Regions from separate parts of the Nocardioides marmotae genome, predicted to be linked through region 1. Evidence: predicted binding sites of a transcription regulator. Region 1 holds the regulator's gene; each other region holds the start of a gene.
The links. The regulator LexA, encoded in region 1, represses DNA repair genes until DNA is damaged. The targets are predictions, from matches to a motif close to TCGAACANNTGTTCGA.

Region 1 (4,771 bases):
TTGCGCGGGCTCGCGCCGGGGGCCGGCGCCGTGCGGGTGCGGCCGACGCGGCTGCGCTGGCCGGCCGCGGTGAAGCGGTAGTGGTACCAGGTCGCGGGGCGCAGGCCGGTGACGTCGAGCTTGACGGTGTGGTCGCGGCCGGCGCTGGTGACGAACGTGCCGCGGCGCACGACGTCGCGGAAGGAGCGGTCGGTGGCGACCTCCCACCCGACCTCGGTGCGCGGCCCGCGGCCCGACCCGGCAGTGGCCGCCCGGGTGGGGGTGACGCGGGTCCAGATCACCACCGCACCCGGCAGGGGGTCGCCCGAGGCGATGCCGTGCTGGAAGACGCGGTGGCGGCGGGAGGTCGAGGCGGGGCTGGTGGCGGGGCCATCGGCGGCGGCGGGGGCGAGCGTCGCGACGCCGAGGCCCACGGCCCCGGTGGCGACGACGGTGCGGCGGCCGACGGAGCCCGCGGGGCTCGGCCGGTCGGGCTGGGTCGTGGTCACGCTTGCCCCAACGACGCGGCCGCCCGGACGTGATGCCTCCAGCGGCCCGGACGCCGCCTGTTCAGACCGGGTACGCCGCCCGGTCACCGGGGAGGGGTGGGCCTCAGCCGACCGAGGTCGAGCTGTGCTGCCTCGACTCCGACACGACCACTTCCGGGTCGTTCGCCTCGTCGGCGGGCGCCCGCCGGTCCAGCCGGCGCCCGAGCCGAGCGGCGACGAGGAAGCCCAGGCCGATCACCAGCCATCCGGCGATCGCGTCGAGGACCCAGTGGTTGCCGGTGCCCACGATGACCACGGCGGTGATCAGCGCGTAGGTCCAGCCGAGCGCGCGCACCCAGGAAGTGCGCGCGTTCATCTGCACGATGATCGCAACCCACAGGGCCCAGCCGGCGTGCAGCGAGGGGAACGCGGCGAGCTGGTTGGTCAGCCCGCCGAGCCCCTTCGGCGCCGAGGCGTCCGAGCCCCACCAGCCGTCGGCGGCGTGGAGGGAGAGCACGTCGACGTACCCCTCGACGAAGCGCGGCGGCGCGGTCGGCAGCAGCAGGTAGAGCGCCAGGCCGATCAGGGTCGCGGCGACGAGCGCCCGGCGGGCGGGCACGTAGTGACGGGCGCCGAGGCGGTAGAGCCAGAGCAGGGCCACGGCGGTCACGACGTAGTGGGCGGTGGCGTACCAGTAGCTGGAGAGGAGCCCGAGGATCTTGGTCTCGACGAAGACCTGGTTGAGGGAGGCCTCGAAGTGCAGCCCCACCAGGCTCTCGACGTGCAGCAGCTCTTGGGCGCGCACGAGCGCCGGCGCCAGCGAGTCGTCGGCGAAGAGCCGCGAGCCGCTGTAGAGCACGTAGAGGGTCAGGACCAGGGCCAGCTCGACGACCCCACGCCGCAGGCGTGGGTACCTCGTGGGGCTGGCGACGTCGCTCACAGGTCCAAGATTGCCGTATGCCGGCGGTGATGAGCATCCGGCTTACCCCTGATTCGCCCCCGGATCGACCCGGGGACGCCGTCGGAGCCTGTCTCTCGGGCCTCTCGGCCACCGGTGTGCACTCGCGGCCGGACCGACGTCACATCCGGCGCAGGACCGCGGTGACCTTGCCGAGGATGGTCGCGTGCGTGCCGTCGATGGGCTCGTACGCCGCGTTGTGCGGCAGCAGCCACACCTTGCCGTCCTTGCGCTGGAAGGTCTTGACCGTCGCCTCGCCGTCGATCATCGCCGCGACGATCTCGCCGTTGTCGGCGGTCGGCTGCTGCCGGATGACGACGTAGTCGCCGTTGCAGATCGCCGCCTCGACCATCGAGTCGCCGGCGACCTCCAGCAGGAACAGCTGACCGTCGCCCACGAGCTGCTTGGGCAGCGGGAAGACGTCCTCCACGCGCTCCTCGGCCAGGATCGGGCCACCGGCCGCGATCCGGCCGACCATCGGGACGTACTGCGCCTCGGGCAGCATGTCGCCCACGCCCGTCTCGTCGACCGCCCCGTCATCGGCGCTCGCCATGGCCCGCCGCGCGGCCATCACCTCGGGCAGGAACACCTCGAGGGCGCGCGGGCGATGCGGGTCGCGCTTGAGGAAGCCCTTCTCCTCGAGCACCTTCAGCTGGTGGGCCACGCTCGAGGAGCTGGTCAGCCCGACCGCGTCCCCGATCTCGCGCATGCTCGGCGGGTAGCCACGGCCCTCGATGCTGTCGCGGATGTGGGCGAGGATCCGGGTCTGGCGCGGGGTCAGGCCGGTGACGTCGGGCGCGCCGTCGGGCATCTCGGTGACCTTGGAGCCGGGGTTCTTCGCCATGGGGAGGTGCCTTCCGGGGTAGCGCGGTGACGGGCGAGCGGTGGTGCGGGGCCTTGACAGCACCGTAGAGCCTTCCGCGCCCGTGTTCAAACACCTGTTCGAAGGTGTGTCGCGCGGGCGTCGGTCGGCTCGGTCGGCTCGGCGGGCGAGGAGGGTGGCGCGGGGCCGGCGCTGGTTGGATCGGGCCATGGAGAACACCAGCTGTGTCGTCACCGGGGCGGCCCGCGGCATCGGCCGCGGCATCGCCGAGCTCATGGTCGCCCGCGGTCACCGCGTCGTGGTCACCGACGTGGACGGGGAGGGGGCGGCCCGCACCGCCCGCGAGATCGGCGCGGCCGAGGGGGTGGCCCAGGACGTGCGCGACCCCGCCTCGCACGCCGAGGTCGCCCGGGTGGCGGCGGGCCACGGCGACGTCGTCGCCTGGTTCTCCAACGCCGGCGTCGGCGACGACGGGACGCTCGTGGACCTGACCGAGGAGCAGGTACGCCGCCTGGTCGAGGTCAACCTGCTCGGCGCGGTCTGGAGCACCCGCGCCGCGCTGGCGGCGTTCGGCCCCCGCGGCGGGGACCTCGTGCTCACCGCCTCGCTCTCGGGCCTCGGCCCCGTCCCGGGGCTCTCCCTGTACGCCGCGACGAAGGCCGCGGTCGTCTCGCTCGCATCCTCGGTCTCCCTCGAGGCGCCGCGCGGGGTCCGCGTGCACGCGCTGTGCCCCGACGGCGTGGACACCACGCTGGTCGCCGAGATGCGCCCCGACGGCCTGGCCAAGCGGCTGGTCAGCTCCGGTGGCCACCTGCTGTCGGTGGAGGAGACGGCCCAGGCGGCGGTCGACCTCGTCGGCTCGCGGCGCGTCGTGCGCACCCTGCCCGGGTGGCGCGGCGCCGCGATGCGGGTGGGCCAGCTCGCGCCGTCGCTCTCCGGCCCGGCGCTGGCGGTGTTCGCGGCCCAGGGGAGGCGCCGCCTGCGCTGAGAAGCGTTCGAACATTCGTTCGCACAGGTCCTTGATCTGTTCGAACAAGTGCTCTACGGTCGTACATACGTTCGATCGAACGTCTGCTCGATGACTGGCTCGCCGACCACTGTCGGTGGTCGCGGTTAGACATCGGTGCAGACCGAGATCGACACGACCCGAGGCTGACCGCCGCTTCCCCAGGAGGTCCCGCATGAGCACCATCACCGCCACCCGCGCCCCGTACGCCACCTCGTTCGACCGCCCCACCCGTGGGGCGACCGTGCGGCTGACCCGACGCGGCCGGCTCGTGGTCTTCCTGCTCGCGCTGGCCTTCGTGCTCGGCGTCGGCCTGTTCATCGCCGCCGGCTCGGTCGCGACCGACGAGGCCGGCACCCCCGAGCCCACCCGCGTCGTGATGGTCGGCACCGGCGAGACCCTGTGGGGGATCGCCGCCGACCTCGCCGAGGACGGCGACGTCCGCGGCATGATGAACCAGATCGAGCGGCTCAACGCCCTCGACACCGCCGCGCTCGACGCCGGCCAGCGCCTGGTCGTGCCCGCGGCCTGACCACTCGGCTGCTCGGTCGCCCGACCTGCGGGCGGCCACCACGCACGTCGCCGACCGCTTCGACCCCGGCCGGCGATCAGGGGAAGACAGGGGCGGGGCCGTTCGCGGCCCCGCCCCTGCGGCGTGTCCGGCCCTGGCCGACCGGGACGACGGGGCCGGCCCAGGCTCGGAGGCGCCGCCGGGCGATGCCAAGGAGTCCATCATCCGGATGCTCGCCGCGGGCAAGGCATTCTCACCGTCCGCCCGCCCCCTCCCGCCCCCTCCCGTCGCCGAGTAGTCACCTTTGGCGGGCCGAGTGCTCACTTCCGGCACGGCGAGTGCTCACTTCCGGCGGGCCGAGTGGGCACTTCCAGCGCGGCGAGTGCTCACTTCCGGCGGGCCGAGCAAGCACTTCTGGCCAGGGCAGCTGCCGGGGTAGTCGGAAGTACCGACTCGGCCGGTCAGAAGTGCCGACTCGGCGGGGCAGAAGTGCCGACTCGGCGGGGCAGAAGTGCCGACTCGGCGGGGCAGAAGTGCCGACTCGGCGGGGCAGAAGTGCCGACTCGGCGGGGCAGAAGTGCCGACTCGGCGGGGCAGAAGTGCCGACTCGGCCGGTCGGAAGTGCCGACTCGGCCGGTTAGAAGTGCCGACTCGGCGGGTCAGCGAGCGGCGCGGCGGCCGCCGGGGGCGACCGAGGGCGGCTGCGGGCCGGGGTCGCGCGGCGGGGGCGGGGAGGTGATGCCGAGCTCGCGGAGGAGTCGGACGATGAGCATCAGCCCCGCGAAGAGGCAGGCGACCGCGCCGAGGGAGGCCAGTGCGAGGAAGGCCCACGCGGCGGACTCGCCGCCGCGGGCGGTCGCGCCGAAGTCGATGGCGGCGTACACGAGGTAGCCCCAGGCCACGACCAGCGCTGTGACCCCGAGGGCGAGCAGGGCCAGCCGCGGCTGGAACGCCGGGCGGCGCTTCGCGCCCCGCCTCGACCCCGCCCGCTTGCCCGCCGCCACGG
Region 2 (4,771 bases), 1.1 Mb from region 1:
TGTTCGTGCCGCACGCGACGGCCGGGCTGGCGATCCTCGAGACCGGCTCCGGCAGCGACGACGACCTGCTCGCCGCCCTCGGCGACCTGCTGCCGGCCGACGACCGCTGGCGCCACCGGCACGGCACCCCTGGCCATGGCCGCTCCCACGTGATGCCGGCGCTGGTCCCGCCGTACGCCTCGGTGCCGGTGCTCGGCGGGGAGCTCGCGCTCGGGACCTGGCAGAGCATCTGCCTGGTCGACCTCAACGTCGACAACCATCAGCGGCACGTCCGGTTCAGCTTCCTGGCCGGCTGAGGGCGGGCGGGCGTGCCTGTGCCCCGCCGGTCGGGTGGTCCGGCGGGGTCGGGGGCGTTGGGCTATGTCGGGGGCGGTTCGGGGCCGAGGTCGTGGGTGCCGTGGTGGTCGACGCGGTAGGTGAGGCCGGTGGGGCTGCGCCACTGGAACGTTCCCGGCGAGGGTGACTGCTGTGACCAGCCGGCGTGGGTCTTGGCGCGGTGGTGGCGTCTGCAGAGTGGGGCGATGTTCTCGGTCGCTGTCGGTCCGCCCCTGGCGTGGGGGATGACGTGGTCGTCGTCGATCCGGCTGGTGGCGTGGGCGGGTCGGGTGCACCAGGGGAAGACGCAGTGCAGGTCGCGGAGCCGGGTCTGGGTCGAGAGGCGGTCGGGGACCTCGTAGGCCTCGACGTGGATCCGCTCGGCCAGGTCGATGACGGGCTTCACGGTGATCGTGGCCTGTCCTCGTGCAGCTCTTATGCACCAGTCGGCGAGCTGGGTGGTGAGCACGAACCCGCGGATGTTCTCCACGCGGGTGATGTCATCCAGGGTCCCGTCCGGGTGCTGGTGGACGTGGACCACGAGGGGCTTGGGGTCGGTGTCGAACTCGAGCTGCATCTGCCGCCTGGCCATGTCACCCAGGGCGACTGACCGGCGGGCATCCAGGGTGTCGGTGCACCCCAGCTGCTCCAGCCTCGCCGCGCCCTTCGCCAGCGCGTCGTCGAGGTCGAGCGCATCGGCCAGGTCGAGGGTCGCCCAGACGTCGACGTGCCCGTCGAAGGACACCTGCCGGGACTGGATCGTGACGTGCCGGGCCTCGGCCCGTTCGGTCGCCACCCGCTGCGCCTCGTCGGGATCGAACCGGACCAACGCCTCCTCCAGCAACCGCTCCAACGCCGCCGGCCCGATCGTCGAGGCGACCGGGGCGAGGTGGGTGTCGACGAACGCGGCGCCCTTCTTCGGCAGGTGCAGCGTCCGCCGCGCCAGCGACCGGGCCTTCCACGCGGGCAGATCGAGCGAGGTCACCTTCGCCCACAGCTTCGGCAGCCGGTACCGCAGCTCGAGCGCCTCGGCGAGGTAGGCGCGGCCGGCGTCCTCCGACTTCCCCAGCCCGGCCGCGAACTCGACCACCGCGAACTCGGTCACGAACGGAGCACCCTCACCCGCGAGGCAGACGGGCTTGTCACCGAACCCACGGAACACCGACCGCGTCGCTGCCTCGTCCAACGACTCCGCCGGGTGCAGCACGCACCACTGGACCGCTGCCTCCAGGAGACGGGCTTCTGCGGCGTCGGCCGCCTTCTGCTCGGCCCGGGCGGACGCGAGCACGTCGGCTGGGGTGTCCAGCGGGTGCTCGAGCGTCGCGATCAAGGCCATGCCTCATTCTACTCGAACACGCGCTCGAATGAAAGGGATCTACTCGAACATCTTTCGAGCTCGCCGCTGGCTGAACCCGCCGACCCGAAGCGGCGGCCAGGTGGCCGGCAACGGCGCGCAACAAACGGCGTACCTCGCCCCATAGCTGCCAAGACCGCAACCACCGACGGCCTGCAGGCCGAAGTTCGGCTCACGGGGCCTCGACACGTCGGCGCTAGCGCGCCTCCTGCTCGACCAGCGGGTGGCGCTGGGGCGCCTCCTGCTCGACCAGCTGGACGGGCCAAGCCGATCGGGATGCCTCGAACACATGTTCGATAGCCTGGGGCCATGAACCACGTCGCTCCACCCGGCTGGCCCGAGCAGGTGAGGCCGCCGGACGCCCCGGAGTGGGAGCGGACGGCGGTGGGATGGCTGCTCGACCAGTGCCCGCCGGAGTACCGCGGGCACACGGTCCTGCGCCGGCACCCGGTCGCGCTGGCGCGCCTGACCGCCTGGCACGTCGAGGCCTGCCAGGCGGGCGCCCGGCGCGGGCTGGCGGAGGCGCGGACCGCGCTGCGCGACGCGCTGCCGATGGACGCGGTGGAGGCGACGATCGCCGCGCTGTTGACCGAGCAGGCGCGGCTCGAGGGCGTCCGGCGCGCGGCCGGCCTGGTCGAGGTGGCGCTGCGCGGACGACGGTTCCCCGCGCGCCTGCCCGGGCTAGGTTCGCGGCATGAGTGAGCCGACCCGCTTCGCCGCCGTCCTGCTCGTCGACCGCCGCGGCTGGGTGCTCCTCCAGGAGCGCGACGAGCACGCGGCCATCGACCCCGAGACGTGGGGGATGCCCGGCGGCCACGTCGAGGACGGCGAGGGCTTCGAGGAGGCGGCCTACCGCGAGCTGGCCGAGGAGACCGGCGTACGGCTGGCGCCGGGGGAGCTGCAGTTCTGGCGGGAGTTCGCCACCGAGCACGCGTCGTACGGCGTGGGCTCGATGCAGGTCTACGTCGCCGAGGTCGACCTCACCGACGACGACATCGTGTGCGGCGAGGGACGCCGCATCGTGTTCGTCGACCCGGCGGTGGTGCCGCGGCTGGAGCTGACCGGGGCGACGTACGACGCCCTCCCGGCGTTCCTCTCCAGCGAGCTCTACAGCACGATGGCCCCATGACCACCGCGAGCAGCACGGGCCTGACCGTCCACCCCGTCCCCGGGCAGGGCGCCGAGGACGTCGTCGTCGCGACCTCCGGGCCCGACGAGGGGTGCGTCTTCACCGGCACCGAGGACGGCAGCATCTTCCGGGTCTCCCCGGACGGCGCGCGGATCGACCGCGTCGCGCACACCGGCGGGCGGCCGCTGGGCATCGAGCTCGACGGCGACGGCCGGCTGCTCGTGTGCGACGCCAAGCGCGGCGTGCTGCGCGTCGACCCCTCGACCGGTGGCGTCGAGACGGTCACCGACCGGGTCGGCGGGCAGCCGATGGTCTTCTGCAACAACGCCGCGATCGCCGGCGACGGGACGGTGTGGTTCTCCGACTCCTCCACCCGCTACGGCATCGAGCGGTGGAAGGACGACTTCATCCAGGTCACCCGCACCGGCCGGCTGATGCGGATGGCGACCGACGGCACCGTCGAGGTCGTGCTCGACGGGCTCGCCTTCGCCAACGGCGTCGCGCTGAGCAAGGACGAGGACTTCGTCTGCGTCGCCGAGACCGGCGCGCGTACCGTCGTACGACGGTGGCTGACCGGCGACCGCGCCGGGATGCGCGACCTGCTGTGCCAGAACCTCCCCGGCTACCCCGACAACATCGCCCGCGGCAGCGACGGGCTGATCTGGGTGACGCTGGCCAGCCCGCGCGACACCGTCGTCGAGCGGCTCCAGACCGCGCCGCTGCGGGTGCGGAAGCTGGTCACGCGCATCCCCGCGAAGCTGCAGCCCCAGCCCGCGCGCACCGTCCGGGTGCAGGCCTACGACGACGCCGGCCGGCTCGTCCACGACCTCGACCTGCCCAGCGACGGCTTCCACATGGTGACCGGGGTGCGCGAGCACGACGGCCGGGTCTGGATGGGCAGCCTGCACGAGCCGGCGATCGCGGCGCACGACCTGTGACCTCCTAGACTCGCGGCATGTCGCTCCTCGACTCCATCTCCGGTCCGCGCGACCTGCGTGAGCTCACCCCCGAGGAGCTCGACGCGCTCGCGTCCGAGATCCGCGACCTGCTCGTGCAGACCTGCTCGCTGATCGGCGGCCACCTCGGGCCGAACCTCGGCGTCGTCGAGCTGACCCTCGCGATCCACCGCGTCTTCGACAGCCCGCGCGACCGGATCGTGCTCGACACCGGCCACCAGTCCTACGTCCACAAGATCCTCACCGGTCGCGGCGGGCAGTTCGACGGGCTGCGCAAGGAGGGTGGCCTCTCGGGCTACCCCAGCCAGGCCGAGTCCGAGCACGACGTCGTCGAGAACTCCCACGCCTCGACCGCCCTGTCCTACGCCGACGGCCTGGCCAAGGCCTTCGCGATCCGCGGCGAGGACCGGCACACCGTCGCGGTCATCGGCGACGGCGCGCTGACCGGCGGCATGGCCTGGGAGGCGCTCAACAACATCGCGATCGCCAAGGACAGCCGGCTGGTCATCGTCGTCAACGACAACGGCCGCTCCTACACCCCGACCATCGGCGGGCTCGCCAACGCACTGACCACGCTGCGCACCAACCCGCGCTACGAGCAGGTCCTCGACCTGGTCAAGAAGCGGCTCAACGCCGTCCCGGGCGTCGGCCCGGCGGCGTACGACGCGCTCCACGCGATGAAGAAGGGCCTCAAGGACGCGCTCGCGCCGCAGGGGCTCTTCGAGGACCTCGGCCTGAAGTACGTCGGCCCGGTCGACGGCCACGACACCGCCGCGATGGAGGCGGCGCTGGAGAAGGCCAAGCGCTTCGGCGGCCCGGTGATCGTCCACGCGCTGACCCGCAAGGGCTTCGGGTACGACGCCGCCGAGAAGCACGAGGCCGACCAGTTCCACTCCCCGCAGCCCTTCGACATCGAGACCGGCGAGGAGAAGGCCCGCGGCCGGATCTGGACCGACGTGTTCGCCGACGAGATCGTCCGGATCGGGCAGCGCCGCAAGGACGTCGTGGCGATCACCG
Region 3 (4,771 bases), 140 kb from region 1:
CACGGCGAGAGCAAGGCGTCGCGCAAGCGCGCGGTGTCCGGGGCGATGAAGGAGGTCTCCTCCTTCCTCGGCAACACCCCCACGCTGGCCCGGTCCTCCTACGTCGACCCGCGCGTCATCGAGGCCTACGAGGACGGGCGGACCATCGAGGAGACCACCTCGCGGGAGTACGACACCCCCGACGAGCGCCAGGCCGCGCTCGAGCGGGCCACCCTCGAGCTCATCCGGGAGGAGTGAGGGCCATGAGGATCACCGTCGTCGAGGGCGACATCACCCAGCAGGACGTCGACGCCGTCGTCAACGCCGCCAACCGCCGCATGCGCGGTGGTGGGGGTGTCGACGGCGCCATCCACGCGGCCGGCGGGCCGGAGGTGCTCGCCGACTGCGAGCGGCGCTTCCCCCGCGGGCTGGCCACCGGCGACGCCGGCTGGACCACCGCCGGGCGCATGCCGGCCCGCTGGGTCATCCACGTCGTCGGGCCCAACCGGAACGCCGGCGAGACCGACCGCGGGCTGCTCACCTCCTGCTACCGCCGCGCCCTCGAGGTCGCCGACGAGCTCGGCGCCCGCTCGGTCGCCTTCCCCCTCGTCTCCGCCGGCGTCTACGGCTGGCCGCGCGAGGACGCCGTCGACGCGGCGCTCGAGGTGTTCCGCTCCGCCGACACCTCGGTCGACGAGGCGCGAATGGTCGCCTTCGGGCGGTCGGCCTACGACCTGATCCGGTCGCGCCTCGACGACGAGCGGCCGCCAGCGGCGTCTGGATGACATGCTCGGGAGGTGGAGATGATCCCCCTTGACATCGACGGGCACAGGTTCGGCATCGACCGTGCGGTCGAGGCAGACGTCCCCGCTCTGGTCGCGCTGCTGGCCGACGATCTCCTCGGAGCCGGACGGGAGTCCCTCGACCTCGCGCCGTACCTCGCGGCGTTCCGAGAGATCGACCGCGATCCGAACCAGCTCCTCGTCGCCGTCCGGAACGCTGACGGCGCCGTTGCCGGAACACTGCAGCTGACGCTCATCCCCGGTCTCGCCCGGCAGGGTGCCAAGCGGCTCCAGATCGAGGCGGTTCGTCTCGCGAGCAGCGCGAGGGGGATCGGGCTGGGCACGGCGCTCTTCGCGTGGGCGCACAGGTACGCCCGCGAGCACGGCGCGACGCTCGCCCAGCTGACGACCGACAAGGCGAGGTCCGAGGCTCACCGCTTCTACGAGGCCCTCGGGTATCGAGCCAGTCACGAGGGCTACAAGCTCCGTCTGTGAGCTGGCGTGCCGATTCCCCGCCGGTCGGGTGCTCCGGCGGGGTGGTGGGCGGTCGATCTACGTCGGGGACGGCTCGGCAGCCGGTGATTCGGGCGGGGGTGGTTCGGGGCCGAGGTCGTGGGTGCCGTGGTGGTCGACCCGGTAGGTGAGTCCGGTCGGACTTCGCCACTCGAACACCCCCGCTGCCGGTGTCTGCTGTGACCAGCCGGCGTGGGTCTTGGCGCGGTGGTGGCGTCGGCAGAGTGGGGCGATGTTCTCGGTCGCGGTCGGTCCGCCCCTGGCGTGGGGGATGACGTGGTCGTCGTCGACCCGGCTGTTCGCGTGGGCGGGGCGGGTGCACCAGGGGAAGACGCAGTGCAGGTCGCGGAGCCGGGTCTGTTGGCTGAGGCGGTCGGGGACCTCGTAGGCCTCGACGTGGATCCGGGCGTTGAGGTCGATGACGGGCTTGACGGTGATGGTGTTCGCGGTGGTGCTGCGTGCGGCGCGGGTGCACCAGTCGGCGAGCTGGGTGGTGAGGACGAACCCGCGGGTGTTCTCCACGCGGGTGATGTCGTCCAGGGTCCCGTCGGGCCGTTGGTGCACGTGCACGACCAGTGGCTTGGGGTCGGTGTCGAACTCCAGGCTCAGCTGCCGGCGCGCCATGTCCCCCAGCGCGACCGAGCGGCGGGCGTCGAGGGTGTCGGTACACCCCAGCGCCTCGAGCTTGGCGGCGCCCTTCGTCAGGGCGTCGTCGAGGTCCAGCGCGTCGGCCAGGTCGAGGGTGGCCCACACGTCGACGTGGCCGTCGAAGGACACCTGCCGCGACTGGACCGTCACGTGACGGGCCTCGGCCCGCTCGGTCGCAACACGTTGGGCCTCGTCGGGGTCGAACCGGACCAGCGCCTCCTCCAGCAACCGCTCCAACGCCGCCGGCCCGATCGTCGAAGCCACGGGTGCGAGGTGGGTGTCGACGAACGCGGCGCCCTTCTTCGGCAGGTGCAGGGTGCGCCGGGCGAGCGAGCGTGCCTTCCAGGCGGGCAGGTCGAGGTCCGTGACCTTCTTCCAGAGCTTGGGGAGCCGGTAGCGCAGCTCGAGGGCCTCGGCGAGATAGGCGCGGCCGGCGTCCTCGGACTTCCCGAGCCCGGCGGCGAACTCCACGACGGCGAACTCGGTCACGAACGGCGCACCCTCACCGGCCAAGCAGACCGGCTTGTCGCCGAACCCGCGGAACACCGACCAGGTGGCCGCCTCATCCAGCGACTCAGCCGGGTGCAGCACGCACCACTGGACCGCCGCCTCGAGAAGCTCGGCCTCGGCCGCATTGGCCGCGCGTTGCTTGGCGCGCGCGAGGCTCAGCACGTCGGCTGGGGTGTCCAGCGGGTGCTCGAGCGTCGCGATCAAGGCCATGCCTCATTCTACTCGAACACCTGCTCGAATGAAAGGGTCTGGCTGCATCTTCCGAGCTGGTCGGCCTCGTCAGTGGCGGCCGGCGAGCCGGCAGCAGACCGCGACCCACGACGCACCTCGCCCCATAGCTGCCAAAGCCGCAACCACCCACGGCCCGCAGGCCGAAGCTCGGCTCACGGGGCCTCGACACGTCGGCGCTGGCGCGCCTCCTGCTCGACCAGCGGGGGCGGCGGCCAGAGACCCGGCAGCAAACCGCGACCCACGACGTACCTGGTCCATAGCTGCCAAAGCCGCAACCACCCACGGCCCGCAGCCCGAAGGTCGGCTCACGGGGCCTCGACAACGTCGGCGCCAGGGCGCCTCCTGCTCGCCCAGCAGCGGGGGTCGGCTGCCAGGGGCTTCGACACGTCGGCGCTGGCGCGCCTCCTGCGCGACCAGCGGCGGGGCGAGCAGACCAGCCTCAGACGAGCCGCTCGAGCACCCAGTCGATGGAGGCGGTGAGGGCCTGGATGTCGGCGGGGTCGACGGCGGGGTACATCGCGATCCGCAGCTGGTTGCGGCCGAGCTTGCGGTAGGGCTCGGTGTCGACGATGCCGTTGGCGCGGAGGACGGCGGCGAGGCGGGCGGCGTCGACCTGCGGCTCGAAGTCGATGGTGCCGATGACGAGGGAGCGGTGGGCCGGGTCCGCGACGTACGGGAAGGCGAGCGGGGAGGCCTCGGCCCAGGAGTAGAGGGCGGTGGAGGAGGCCGTGGTCCGCTCGACCATGCCGGCGAGGCCGCCGTTGGCGAGCATCCAGTCCAGCTGCTCGGCCATGAGGAAGAGGGTGGCGACCGAGGGGGTGTTGTAGGTCTGGTCCTTCGCCGACTGCTCGATCGCGGTGGGCAGGTCGAAGAACGCCGGCACGTGTCGGTCGGAGGCGCCGATGCGGGTGGCGCGCTCGATGGCGGCGGGGGACATCACGGCGAGCCAGAGGCCGCCGTCGGAGGCGAAGCACTTCTGCGGCGCGAAGTAGTAGGCGTCGACCTGGGTCAGGTCGACCGGCAGGCCGCCGGCGCCGGAGGTGGCATCGACGAGCACGAGCGCCTCGTCGGCGGAGGTCCCGGCGGGCCGGACGACGGGGGCCATCACGGCGGTGGAGGTCTCGTTCTGTGCCCAGGCGTAGACGTCGACGCCGTCCTCGGCGACGGCCACGGGCAGCGAGCCCGGGGGCGCAGTCACGAGGGTGGGCTCCTCCAGCCACGGCGCGGCCGAGGCGGCGGTCGCGAACTTCTGCGAGAACTCCCCGAAGACCAGGTGCTGGCTGCGCCGCTCGATGAGGCCGTACGCCGCGGCGTCCCAGAACGCCGTCGCGCCACCGTTGCCGAGCACCACCTGGTGCCCCTCGGGCATCGAGAACAGCTCGGCCAGGCCCTCGCGGACCCGGCGCACGACCGCGCGTACGGGCTCCTGACGGTGCGAGGTGCCCATCAGCGCGGTCCCGGTCGCGGCGAGCGCGTCGAGGTGCTCGGGCTGCACCTTGGAGGGACCGGCGCCGAAGCGCCCGTCCGCGGGCAGCAGGTCGTTGGGGATCCGGAGCTGGATCTGGGGGTCCACGTCGGTCATGAACTGCCTTCCGGGTGGGTAGGAGTGGCTCCCTGACGACGCTGTCAGCGCACCCAGAGTCTCGCAGCAGCCGCGAGGCTTCACGGAATCGGAGGAACCATGACCAGCACCAACCCCGGTCTGCGGAACCAGGCGGGCGCCCGCGCGTTCTTCCGGGTCGCCGGCTGCGTGCTCGCACCGGCCGGCCTCGCGGTCAGCGCCTACGGGTTCATCTCGTTCATCTCCTACGACGGCTGGGACGGCCCGCCGGCCAGCTCGATCTTGTGCTTCATCGGCGGCTTCCTCGTCTTCGCGATCGGCGGCATGTTCCTCAATGCAGGCTTCGGCGGGGTCGCCGCCCGCTATGGCGCGGGCGAGACGATGCCCGTGGTGAAGGACTCCGCGTCGTACCTCTCCGACGGCCGGGGGATCATGGGCGTCGGCCGGACCGTCGACGACGGGTCGCACGCCCGCGAGGCGCACGAAGCCGGCCCGTACTGCCGCTCCTGCGGCGTGCGCAACGACCCTGATGCGAGGTTCTGTGACG
Region 4 (4,771 bases), 1.4 Mb from region 1:
CGCCGACCCGGCCGGCGACCTCGGCGCCCCGACGCTGGCGCTCGGCGCCGAGTTCCTCGTCCAGGGGCCTGCCGGCACCCGCACGGTGCCGGCCGAGGAGTTCTTCGTCGACCTCTTCGAGACCGCGATCGGCGAGGACGAGATCCTCACCGGGGTCCGCCTGCCCAAGCACACCGGCTGGGGCGCGCACTACGAGAAGTTCGTCCGCGTGGCCCACCAGTGGCCGATCGTCGCGGTCGCCGCGGCGGTGCGGGTCGAGGGGGGCACGATCGCCGAGGCCCGGATCGGGTTGACCAACATGGGCAACACCCCGCTGCGCGCCCGCGCCGTGGAGGAGGCTCTCGCCGGTCAGCCCGCCACCGAGGAGGCCGTCCGCGCGGCCGCCGCGCAGGCCGCGGAGGGCACCCACCCGCCCTCGGACCTCAACGGCGACGCCGACTACCGTCGGCACCTCGCGACGGTCCTCACCCGGCGGGCCGTCCTCACGGCAGCAGGAGCAGGCGGCTGATGGACCTCCGGCACGAGTTCACCGTCCCCACCGGGGTCGAGGAGACCTGGGCGCACTTCAACGACATCGCCTCGGTCGCCGAGTGCTTCCCCGGCGCGGTCGTCACCGGCGTCGAGGACGACACGTTCACCGGCACCGTCAAGGTCAAGCTCGGCCCGATCGCGCTCGTGTACGGCGGCTCCGGGACGTTCGTGGACAAGGACGAGTCGGCGCACTCCTTCGTCGTGGAGGCCAAGGGCAAGGACAAGCGCGGCAACGGCACGGCCGGCGCGACCGTCACGCTCACCATGGCCGAGGCGGCGGGCGGCGCGACCGACGTCGTCGTGGTCACCGACCTGGCGATCACCGGCAAGCCGGCGCAGTTCGGCCGCGGCGTCATGCAGGACGTCTCGGACAAGTTGCTCGGCCAGTTCGTCGCCTGCCTCGAGCAGCGGCTCTCCGCCGGGCCGGAGCCGGAGCCCGAGCCCGAGCCGGAGGCCGCGAGCGCGCCCGCCGCGACCCCGGCAGCGACCCCGGCAGCGACCCCGGCAGCGACCCCGCCGGCCGACACGGTCGCCGCGGACGAGGTGACGCCGGTCGTGGCCGAGACCGGACCCGCGCCGGCCGCCCCGCGGCCCGCACCCGCGGTCGGGGCCGGCCCGGGCGGTGGCAACGACGCGCTCGACCTCGGGGCGTCGGTCCTGCCGGTGCTGCTGAAGTCCTACGGCAAGCAGGTCGGCATCGGCCTGCTGGTCGTGCTGGTGCTCGTGCTGCTGCGGCGGCGCCGGCACCACTGAGCCAGGCCCCGGACCACCGCGGGCGTCGTCTCCCCCTGGGGAGGCGGCGCCCGCGCCACGTCCGCCCGGCGGCGTACGACGCCGGTGGTGCTCAGAACACGTTGAACGGGCGGAACTGCACCGAGATCCGCGGCCCGGCGTGCGCCACCTTGGGCACGGCGTGCTCCCAGGTGCGCTGGCAGGAGCCGCCCATGACCAGCAGGTCGCCGTGGCCCATCTCGATCGAGATCGACTCCCCGCCGCCGCGGGGGCGCAGCTGGAGCCGGCGGGGGTCGCCGACGGAGACGATCGCGACCATCGTGTCGCGCGTGGACCCGCGGCCGATCGTGTCGCCGTGCCAGGCCACGCTGTCGCGGCCGTCGCGGTACCAGCAGCAGCCGGCCGTGCGGAACGGCTCGCCCAGCTCGGGCAGGTAGTGCTCGCTGAGCGCCTCGCGGGCGTCGGTGAGCACGGGGTGGGGGAGCTCCTCGCCGATCAGGTAGGTGTGCAGCAGGCGCGGCACGGCGACCAGCCGGTCGTACATCTGCCGCTGGTCGGCCCGCCACGGGACCTCGGCGACGAGCGTGGCGAAGACGTCGTCGGCCTGGGGGAGCCAGCTGCGGCACACGTCGACCCAGGCGCCGCGGGTCAGCGGCATCCGCTCGGTCCGCGCCAGCGACGCCAGCAGCGCGGCGCGGGGCGGCTCCGCGGCCGGAGCCTCCGCCTGGAACAGCGAGGTCTGGAAGTCCACGCGAGCCAGGGTATCGAACGCGTGTTCGAGGCGGTACCACCCGGAAGGAGGCGTTGCTGGTCAACCGGGTGGCGCGCCCTTGGTCCGGGGCGGGATCGTGGACCCATGACCGAGCCCGCCGCCCGTGTGCGACACCTGACCAAGACCTACGGCACCGGCCAGGCGCTCGTGCGAGCCCTCGACGACGTGAGCCTCGACATCGCCGCCGGTGAGTTCACCGCGGTGATGGGGCCGAGCGGCTCGGGCAAGTCCACCCTGATGCACTGCTGCGCGGGGCTCGACACCGCCGACTCCGGTGAGGTGCTCGTCGGCGACCAGGACCTGACCCAGCTCGGCGACAAGGCGCTCACCCGCCTGCGCCGCGACCAGATCGGCTTCGTCTTCCAGTCCTTCAACCTGGTGCCGACGCTGACAGCGGGGGAGAACATCCTGCTGCCGCTGTCCATCGCCGGCCGCCGCCCCGAACCCGGGTGGTACGACGCGGTGGTCGCCGCCGTCGGGCTGGGCGACCGGCTCCACCACCGGCCCAACGAGCTCTCCGGCGGCCAGCAGCAGCGGGTCGCCGTGGCCCGCGCGCTGGTCAGCCGCCCGCGCATCGTCTTCGCCGACGAGCCGACCGGCAACCTCGACTCGCGCTCGGGCGCGGAGGTGCTCGAGCTGCTGCGCCGCAGCGTCCACGCCCCGCCCGAGGAGGGCGGCGGCCAGACGGTCGTGATGGTCACCCACGACCCCGTGGCGGCGGCGTACACCGATCGTGTCGTCTTCCTCGCCGACGGCCGGGTGGTCGACGAGCTGCGGCAGCCCACCCGCGAGCAGGTGCTCGACGTGATGGCCCGGATGAGCGCGCCCGCATGATCCGCGTCGCCCTGCGCAGCCTGCTCGGGCGCAAGCTGCGGCTGTTGATGAGCACGTTCGCGATCGTCCTCGGTGTCGCGTTCGTCGCCGGGTCGCTGGTCTTCTCCGACACCCTCGGCCGCAGCTTCACCGCCCTCTTCGCCTCGGCCGTCGGCGACGTGGTCGTCCGCCCGGTCGGCGGCACCACCGTCCAGGGCTCGCCGTCGACCGAGATCCTCCCGGCCGCGCTGGTCGACGAGCTCGCCGAGGTGCCCGGGGCGGCCCGCGCCGACGGCAACGTCACCGCGGTCGGCGTCTTCGTGGTCGACACCGGCGGCAAGGTCGTCGGCGGCCTCGGCCCGCCCGCCCTCGGCGGCAACTTCAACGACGCGCCCGCCGGCCACGGCCTCACCGGGCTGACCATCCAGGAGGGGCGCGAGCCCCGCGCGGCCGGCGAGGTGGTGCTCGACGAGCGCACCGCCGACCGCGCCGGGTACGACATCGGCGACACGGTCCCGTTCGTCACCTCCACCGAACGTCCCGACCTCGAGGCCGAGCTGGTCGGCATCGCGGAGTTCGCCGAGGGCGGGTCGCTCAACGGCGCGACGCTCGCGCAGTTCGACACCGCGACCGCCCAGGACCTCTTCCTCGGCGGCCGCGACGTCTACAACGACGTGTGGGTCACCGCCGAGGACGGCGTCAGCCAGGAGGAGCTCGCCGAGCGGGTCCGCGAGGTGCTGCCCGCCGGGGTCGAGGCCGTGACCGGCGACGACGCCGCCGACGAGAGCGCCTCGGACCTGCTCGAGGCGGTCTCCTTCCTCACCACCTTCCTGCTGATCTTCGCCGGCATCGCGCTGGTGGTCGGCTCCTTCCTCATCGTCAACACCTTCTCGATCCTGGTCGCCCAGCGCAGCCGCGAGCTCGCGCTGCTGCGCGCCCTCGGCGCCTCCCGCCGACAGGTCACCTGGTCGGTGCTGCTCGAGGCGTTCGTGCTGGGGCTGGTCGGCTCGACCGTCGGCCTGGGCCTCGGCGTGCTCCTCGCGATGGGCATCCGGGCGGTCACCGCGACCTTCGGCCTCGACCTCACCGGCCAGGGCCTGGTCTTCGAGCCGCGCACGGTCCTCGCGGCGTACGCCGTCGGCGTGCTGGTCACCATGGCCGCGGCGTTCCTGCCGGCCCACCGCACCGGGCGGATCGCGCCGGTCCAGGCGATGCGCGACGACGTGGCGCTGCCCGAGAGCTCGATGCGTCGCCGGCTGGTCGGCGGGCTGGTGCTGGTGGCGGTCGGGCTGGTCGCGCTGGTGGCCGGGCTGTTCGCCGACGTGCCCCGCGCGGGCTGGTGGGTCGGCCTGGGCGTGCTCGCCGTGCTGCTCGGGGTGGCCGGCGCCAGCCCGGTGCTCAGCCGGCCCTTCCTGGGCGCCGCGCGGGCGGCGTACGCCCGGGTCTTCGGTGCGGTCGGCAACCTCGCCGGCCAGAACGGGCTGCGCAACCCCCGGCGCACCACCGCCACCGCCTCGGCGCTGATGATCGGGCTGACCCTGGCCTGCACGATGGCGATCCTCGGCGCGTCGGCGAAGGCCACCGTCGACCGGTCGGTGGAGGAGAGCTTCGTCGGGGACTACGTGGTCAGCAGCGCCTTCGGCGGGGAGTTCTCCCCGGCCGTGGCCGACGAGATGGCCGAGGTCGACGGGGTGGCCTCGGTGGTGCGCGAGCGCTTCGCGTTCGGCGCCCGCGACGGGGACGACCAGGGCATCTCGGCGACCGACCCGGGGAGCATCGACGACCTCGGCCTGCGGCTCGTGGAGGGATCCGCCGACCCGCTGCGCGACGGCACGGTCGTGGTGCAGGAGTCGTGGGCCGAGGACGAGGGGGTCGGCGTCGGCGACACCGTCACCCTCGACCTGCCGGCGGGGGAGGAGCAGT

Region 2: HPC71_RS08925 (HNH endonuclease signature motif containing protein) is a predicted target of LexA. The motif match lies at 1,664-1,679, and genes of this name have one in related genera.
Region 3: HPC71_RS21150 (HNH endonuclease signature motif containing protein) is a predicted target of LexA. The motif match lies at 2,655-2,670, and genes of this name have one in related genera.
Region 4: HPC71_RS17750 (alpha-ketoglutarate-dependent dioxygenase AlkB) is a predicted target of LexA. The motif match lies at 2,028-2,043, and genes of this name have one in related genera.

The regions. Positions count from the first base shown of each region.
Region 1 covers NZ_CP053660.1:777,484-782,254, forward strand. The annotation lists gene HPC71_RS03695 (alkaline phosphatase D family protein) at 1-488, opposite strand, end outside; gene HPC71_RS03700 (phosphatase PAP2 family protein) at 592-1,407, opposite strand; gene lexA (transcriptional repressor LexA) at 1,547-2,269, opposite strand; gene HPC71_RS03710 (SDR family NAD(P)-dependent oxidoreductase) at 2,457-3,236, shown strand; gene HPC71_RS03715 (LysM peptidoglycan-binding domain-containing protein) at 3,430-3,786, shown strand; gene HPC71_RS03720 (hypothetical protein) at 4,425-4,771, opposite strand, start outside.
Region 2 covers NZ_CP053660.1:1,846,939-1,851,709, forward strand. The annotation lists gene HPC71_RS08920 (YjbQ family protein) at 1-296, shown strand, start outside; gene HPC71_RS08925 (HNH endonuclease signature motif containing protein) at 359-1,651, opposite strand; gene HPC71_RS08930 (hypothetical protein) at 1,979-2,371, shown strand; gene HPC71_RS08935 (NUDIX domain-containing protein) at 2,364-2,798, shown strand; gene HPC71_RS08940 (SMP-30/gluconolactonase/LRE family protein) at 2,795-3,736, shown strand; gene dxs (1-deoxy-D-xylulose-5-phosphate synthase) at 3,754-4,771, shown strand, end outside.
Region 3 covers NZ_CP053660.1:640,286-645,056, forward strand. The annotation lists gene HPC71_RS03020 (DNA topoisomerase IB) at 1-237, shown strand, start outside; gene HPC71_RS03025 (O-acetyl-ADP-ribose deacetylase) at 243-764, shown strand; gene HPC71_RS03030 (GNAT family N-acetyltransferase) at 783-1,256, shown strand; gene HPC71_RS21150 (HNH endonuclease signature motif containing protein) at 1,314-2,642, opposite strand; gene serC (phosphoserine transaminase) at 3,103-4,245, opposite strand; gene HPC71_RS03045 (zinc ribbon domain-containing protein) at 4,345-4,771, shown strand, end outside.
Region 4 covers NZ_CP053660.1:3,736,182-3,740,952, reverse strand. The annotation lists gene HPC71_RS17760 (FAD binding domain-containing protein) at 1-508, shown strand, start outside; gene HPC71_RS17755 (SRPBCC family protein) at 508-1,284, shown strand; gene HPC71_RS17750 (alpha-ketoglutarate-dependent dioxygenase AlkB) at 1,376-2,014, opposite strand; gene HPC71_RS17745 (ABC transporter ATP-binding protein) at 2,120-2,869, shown strand; gene HPC71_RS17740 (ABC transporter permease) at 2,866-4,771, shown strand, end outside.